Regions from separate parts of the Enterobacter kobei genome, predicted to be linked through region 1. Evidence: predicted binding sites of a transcription regulator. Region 1 holds the regulator's gene; the other holds the start of a gene.

What was found. Region 1 encodes sigma-54, which starts transcription at its own class of promoters, with help from an activator protein. Its sites were predicted from a motif close to GTTGGCACANNTTTCGCTNT; they were not measured.
Region 2: a site for sigma-54 is predicted at 1,811-1,830, ahead of glnK (P-II family nitrogen regulator). Genes of this name have one in related genera too.

The regions. Positions count from the first base shown of each region.
Region 1 covers NZ_CP017181.1:4,312,023-4,315,437, reverse strand. Annotated here, with positions in the region: gene rapZ (RNase adapter RapZ) at 1-230, opposite strand, end outside; gene ptsN (PTS IIA-like nitrogen regulatory protein PtsN) at 276-767, opposite strand; gene hpf (ribosome hibernation promoting factor) at 850-1,137, opposite strand; gene rpoN (RNA polymerase factor sigma-54) at 1,160-2,593, opposite strand; gene lptB (LPS export ABC transporter ATP-binding protein) at 2,641-3,366, opposite strand; gene lptA (lipopolysaccharide ABC transporter substrate-binding protein LptA) at 3,373-3,415, opposite strand, start outside.
Region 2 covers NZ_CP017181.1:1,064,277-1,067,691, forward strand. Annotated here, with positions in the region: gene BFV64_RS05025 (SmdB family multidrug efflux ABC transporter permease/ATP-binding protein) at 1-1,660, shown strand, start outside; gene glnK (P-II family nitrogen regulator) at 1,881-2,219, shown strand; gene amtB (ammonium transporter AmtB) at 2,255-3,415, shown strand, end outside.

The sequences.
Region 1 (3,415 bases):
GCGTCAGGCAGGTTACTCATTGCCTGCTCGAAGATTTCAGGCGACTCGGGCATGTTACGAACGTCGATACTGACGGCAGCAGAGGTTTGTCTCTCCGCCAGGGTACGCGCCAGATCGGGCAATAACACCACCGGCAGGTTATCTACGCAGTAAAAACCCATGTCTTCCAGCGCGCGCAGGGCAACGGATTTCCCCGACCCTGAACGACCGCTGACAATCATCAGCACCATGTTCCGTTTCTCCTCAGGACAACAGATGTGAAGGCCATCTCCTGGTTACGCGTCATCCTGATTGCCTTCTGCTTCAGTGATAATCTGATAAAGCTCTTCATCACTTTGGGCTGAGCGCAGTCGACGGCAGATGGTTTTATCGGCCAGACGTTTAGCGACCAGCGAAAGCGTGTGTAGATGGGTTTTGGTCTGGTCGGCAGGAACCAGCAGCGCGAAGAGGAGATCGACGGGCTGATTATCAATGGCATCAAAGGCAATTGGCGTTTCCAGTTGCACAAACACACCGACGGCACGCAGGGTGTCCTCTTCCAGTTTGCCGTGCGGGATCGCGATGCCGTTGCCGATACCGGTACTGCCCATCTTTTCACGGGTCAGGATCGCTTCGAACACCACCTGCGGCGGCAGGCCCAGCTGTTTTGCAGCCAGTTCACTGATGATCTCCAGCGCACGTTTTTTGCTCTGGCAGTGAACGGCACTGCGGGTACATTCCTGGTTAAGGACATTGCTCAGTTGAAGAGCGGAATCGTTGTTCATCATAATTTCACCTAAGCGCTAACTGTACAAATGGCCTGTTGTTTTTCACAACAGGCCGTCCTGCACCCGTTAACTGCCCGGACAATTAGTGTTGTTTCAGTTTATCTTTATGTTTATTGAGCTGTCGCGCAAGCTTATCAATCAAGCCGTCGATAGCAGCGTACATGTCTTGCCCTTCCGCACTGGCATGGAGTTCACCCCCGTTTACATGCAGGGTCGCATCCGAGATATGAGTCACTTTCTCCACTTTCAACACAACGTAGACCTGGTTGATCCTTTCGAAATACTGCTCGAGTTTCGCGAACTTAGCGTTCACAAAATCACGTAAGGCCTCAGTAATCTCGACATTGTGTCCTGTGATATTGAGCTGCATAGTGTCTTCCTTATCGGTTGTGTCAGACCAGTTGTTTACGCTGGTTTGACGGCGGAATGGATAAAGACTCTCGATACTTCGCAACAGTACGACGTGCCACCATAATACCCTGATCGGACAGCATGGTGGTTAACTTACTGTCACTCAGTGGCTTCGCGGGGTTCTCCGCGGCGATCAACTTCTTCACCAGTGCGCGAATCGCCGTTGACGACGCTTCGCCGCCGCCCTCGGTACTCACGTGGCTGGAGAAGAAATACTTAAGCTCAAAAATACCGCGCGGACTGTGCAGATACTTCTGCGTGGTGACGCGGGAAATGGTTGATTCATGCATCTCGACGGCCTGAGCGATATCCGCCAGTACCATCGGTTTCATATATTCTTCGCCCTGCTCAAAGAATGCCTGCTGCTGTTCGACGATACAGCGGCTCACGCGAAGCAGGGTATCATTTCGGCTCTCCAGACTCTTGATCAACCATCGCGCTTCCTGAAGGTTGCTACGAATATATTGATTATCGGCGTCGTTGCGCGCGCTGGTGCACATGGAGGCGTACTGCTGGTTGATTTGCAGGCGAGGGATGCTGTCAGAGTTCAGTTCAACGACCCAGCGGTCGTTATGTTTTCTGACCAGCACGTCCGGGATCACGTACTCGGGTTCACTGGTCTGGATCGACTGACCAGGCCGCGGATCGAGCGACTGAATCAGATTCACCGCCTCTTTCAGCACCTCTTCTTTGAGGCGCGTAACGCGCATCAGGCTACGAAAGTCGTGGTTAGCGAGAAGATCCAGATGATCGCTGATGATTAAGCGTGCTTCGTCGAGCCATGGCGTCTCTTTGCTGAACTGAGAAAGCTGGATCAGCAGGCAGTCGCGCAGATCTTTCGCTGCCACGCCTACGGGATCGAAACGCTGAATACGTTTCAGAACGGCTTCAATCTCTTCCAGCTCAATCTCTTCATCGCCCATGCTCTCCAGAATGTCGTCCAGCGTGACGGTCAGATAGCCGGTGTCATCAACGGCGTCGACAATGGAGGTGGCAATGGCACGATCGGTATCGGAGAACGGGGTCAGCTCCACCTGCCACATCAGGTAATCCTGCAGCGACTGGGTGGTTTCGCCCTGATAAACCGGCAGCTCATCGTCCTGGTAGTCTGCACGCGTACCGGAAGGGGTGCCGGCGGTATAAATTTCATCCCAGCTGGCATCCAGAGGAAGCTCGTCCGGCATCTCTTTTTGTTCGAGTGCATCTGCGGTATCGAGCGATTCTGTATCCTGGGACTGCTGTGTATCTACCTCATCATGAAGATCGGCTTGCTCCAGCAGGGGATTGCTGTCCAGCGCTTGCTGGAGCTCCTGCTGGAGTTCTAAGGTGGACAGTTGCAACAGACGAATTGCCTGCTGTAACTGCGGCGTCATCGCCAGTTGTTGGCTGAGCCTTAATTGCAAACCTTGCTTCATGTTCAGAGCATTTTTCTCCGGTTCGGCGTTACGTTACCTCTACCCTATCAGAGTCTGAAGTCTTCCCCAAGATAGACGCGCTTAACATGATCGTTTTCGAGGATCTGCTGCGGCGTACCGTGGGCGATCAGATTGCCCTGGCTCACAATGTACGCGCGCTCACAGACGGCAAGCGTTTCACGCACGTTGTGGTCGGTGATCAGCACGCCAAGCCCGCTGTCACGCAGATGCTCAATGATACGTTTAATGTCGATGACGGAGATTGGGTCAACACCGGCAAACGGTTCATCCAGAAGGATAAATTTAGGGTTTGCAGCCAGCGCGCGCGCAATCTCAACACGACGGCGTTCACCGCCGGACAATGCCTGACCCAGGCTGTCGCGCAGGTGCTCGATGTGAAACTCTTCCATCAGCTCGTTGGCGCGATCCTGACGCTGTTCGCTGGTCAGGTCGTCACGAATTTGCAGAACCGCCATCAGGTTATCAAAGACGCTCAGGCGGCGGAAAATAGAGGCTTCCTGCGGCAGATAGCCGATGCCACGACGCGCGCGCGCGTGCAGTGGCAGCAGGCTGATGTCTTCATCATCGATGATGATGTTGCCGGCATCACGCGGGACAATGCCAACCACCATGTAGAAGGTGGTGGTTTTACCCGCACCGTTAGGGCCAAGCAGGCCCACAATTTCGCCGGAGTTGACGGTCAGACTGACATCTTCTACGACACGGCGGCCCTTATAGGCCTTCGCGAGATTTTTTGCAGTTAATGTTGCCATAACGAATTAGTTACTCTTCTTCTGTGCCGGGGCCTGACCCTTGCCTTTA
Region 2 (3,415 bases), 1.6 Mb from region 1:
CGGGCCGCTGCTCATCAGTTACTTTATCGACAATATGGTCGCCAAAAGCTACCTGCCCCTGGGGCTGGTGGCGGGTTTAGGCGTCGCTTACGTTGGGTTACAGCTGACGGCAGCAGGGCTGCACTATGCGCAGTCGCTGCTGTTTAACCGCGCAGCCGTCGGTGTCGTTCAGCAGTTGCGTACGGATGTAATGGACGCCGCGCTTCGCCAGCCGCTCAGCGAGTTTGATATTCAGCCGGTCGGGCAGGTTATCTCCCGGGTAACCAACGATACCGAGGTGATCCGCGATCTGTACGTCACCGTGGTGGCGACGGTGCTCCGCAGCGCGGCGCTGATTGGTGCGATGCTGGTGGCAATGTTCAGTCTCGACTGGCGCATGGCGCTGGTGGCGATCACGATCTTCCCGGCGGTGCTGATCGTCATGGTCATCTACCAGCGCTACAGCACGCCAATCGTGCGTCGTGTACGAGCCTATCTGGCCGACATCAACGATGGCTTCAACGAAGTCATCAACGGCATGAGCGTTATCCAGCAGTTCCGCCAGCAGGCGCGCTTTGGTGAACGGATGGGCGAAGCCAGCCGCTCGCACTATATGGCACGCATGCAGACGCTGCGGCTTGACGGTTTTCTGCTGCGTCCGCTGCTGAGCCTTTTCTCTGCGCTGGTGCTTTGCGGTCTCCTGATGCTGTTTGGGCTGAGCGCTAACGGTACGATTGAAGTGGGGGTGCTGTACGCCTTTATTAGCTATCTGGGGCGCCTTAACGAACCGCTGATCGAGCTCACCACCCAGCAGTCTATGCTGCAACAGGCTGTGGTCGCCGGTGAGCGTGTGTTCGAGCTGATGGACCGGCCGCGACAGGCCTACGGCAACGATGAGCGGCCTTTGCAAAGCGGTGCCATTGATTTTGATAATGTCTCGTTTGCCTATCGCGAAGACCGGCTGGTGTTGCAGGATATCTCACTTGATGTTCCGTCGCGTGGTTTCGTGGCGCTGGTGGGCCATACGGGAAGCGGTAAGAGCACCCTCGCCAGCCTGTTAATGGGTTACTACCCGGTTACGCACGGTGAAATCCGGATCGACGGACGTCCGCTCGCGTCTCTTAGCCACAACGTGTTGCGTAAAGGCGTCGCGATGGTGCAGCAGGATCCGGTCGTCCTGGCCGATACCTTCTATGCGAACGTGACCCTGGGGCGGGACTACACGCAGGAGCAGGTCTGGGAGGTACTGGAAAAAGTGCAGCTGGCGGATCTGGCGCGCGGGTTTAGTGAGGGGATCAATACTAAGCTGGGCGAGCAGGGGAACAATCTCTCCGTCGGGCAAAAACAGCTCCTCGCCCTGGCGCGGGTGCTGATTGAAACGCCGCAGGTTCTGATTCTGGATGAAGCGACAGCCAGTATTGACTCCGGTACCGAGCAGGCCATCCAGCAGGCGCTGTCGGCCGTGCGTGACCATACGACGCTGGTGGTGATTGCCCACCGTCTTTCCACCATCGTTGATGCCGATACCATTCTGGTGCTACATCGCGGCCAGGCCGTTGAACGGGGTACGCACCGTGAACTGCTGGAAGCCAAGGGACGTTACTGGCAGATGTATCAGCTTCAGCTGGCAGGCGAAGAGCTGGCGGCAAGCGTGCGTGAGGAAGAATCGCTGAGCGCCTGATGCACCAAAATGCGGCGACGCGCTAACAGTCATTCCTGTTGGTGCAAAACGGAAACGCACCCTGCACCGGCATGGTGCGTTTTTTTTCACCGGTTCGTTTATCAAGGCCGTGTAGCGCTCTTTGCACCGCAGTTCCTTCTGGTTTTCATTTCTGGCACACCCCTTGCAATACCTTCTGCGTAAGCTGCGGCCATTACCGAATTCTGACTGGAGGGGATCTATGAAGCTGGTTACGGTTGTAATCAAACCATTCAAACTCGAAGACGTGCGTGAAGCGTTGTCTTCCATGGGTATTCAGGGACTGACTGTCACCGAAGTGAAAGGCTTTGGTCGTCAGAAGGGTCATGCCGAGCTTTACCGCGGGGCGGAATACAGCGTTAACTTTCTGCCAAAAGTAAAAATTGATGTCGCGATTGCTGACGATCAGCTTGATGAAGTCATTGATGTCATTAGCAAAGCGGCCTACACAGGCAAAATTGGCGACGGCAAAATTTTCGTTGCCGAACTGCAGCGCGTCATTCGCATTCGTACCGGCGAATCTGACGAAGCGGCACTGTAAGTAACTCCTGGCACACAGTGATAGGGATCGAGAAAATGAAGATAGCAACACTTAAAACGGGTCTGGGTTCGCTGGCACTGCTGCCGGGCCTCGCGCTGGCTGCCCCTGCGGTGGCAGATAAAGCCGATAACGCCTTTATGATGATCAGCACCGCGCTGGTGCTGTTCATGTCAATTCCGGGGATTGCCCTGTTCTACGGCGGTCTGATCCGTGGCAAAAACGTTCTCTCCATGCTGACCCAGGTAGCCGTGACCTTCGCACTGGTCTGCGTGCTGTGGGTAGTTTACGGTTACTCTCTGGCCTTTGGCACCGGCAACGCCTTCTTCGGTAACTTTGACTGGGTGATGCTGAAAAATATTGAGCTGACCGCGCTGATGGGCAGTTTCTACCAGTATATTCACGTTGCGTTCCAGGGCTCGTTCGCCTGCATCACCGTCGGGCTGATTGTAGGCGCACTGGCCGAGCGTATACGTTTCTCTGCCGTTCTGATCTTTGTGGTGGTCTGGCTGACGCTCTCCTATGTGCCGATTGCGCACATGGTCTGGGGCGGCGGTCTGCTGGCAACGCACGGCGCGCTGGACTTCGCGGGCGGTACCGTCGTACATATCAACGCCGCGGTAGCGGGTCTGGTTGGCGCATACCTGATCGGTAAACGCGTGGGCTTCGGTAAAGAAGCGTTCAAACCGCACAACCTGCCGATGGTCTTTACCGGTACCGCGATCCTCTACTTTGGCTGGTTTGGCTTCAACGCCGGGTCTGCAAGCGCAGCAAACGAAATCGCCGCGCTGGCCTTCGTGAACACCGTCGTGGCCACAGCCGGTGCGATCCTCTCCTGGGTCTTCGGTGAGTGGGCGGTGCGCGGTAAACCTTCCCTGCTGGGTGCCTGTTCTGGCGCAATCGCGGGCCTGGTCGGTATCACGCCTGCCTGTGGTTATGTGGGTGTCGGTGGTGCGCTGCTGGTAGGTTTGGTTGCAGGTCTTGCAGGTCTGTGGGGCGTAACGGCACTGAAACGCGTGCTGCGCGTTGATGACCCTTGCGATGTATTTGGGGTGCACGGTGTGTGCGGCATCGTCGGCTGTATCATGACCGGTATCTTCGCCGCGAAATCGCTGGGTGGCGTGGGCTATGCAGAAGGTGTCACTATGGTTCATCAGGTACTGGTGCAGCTGGAAAGTATTGCTATCACCGTGGTGTGG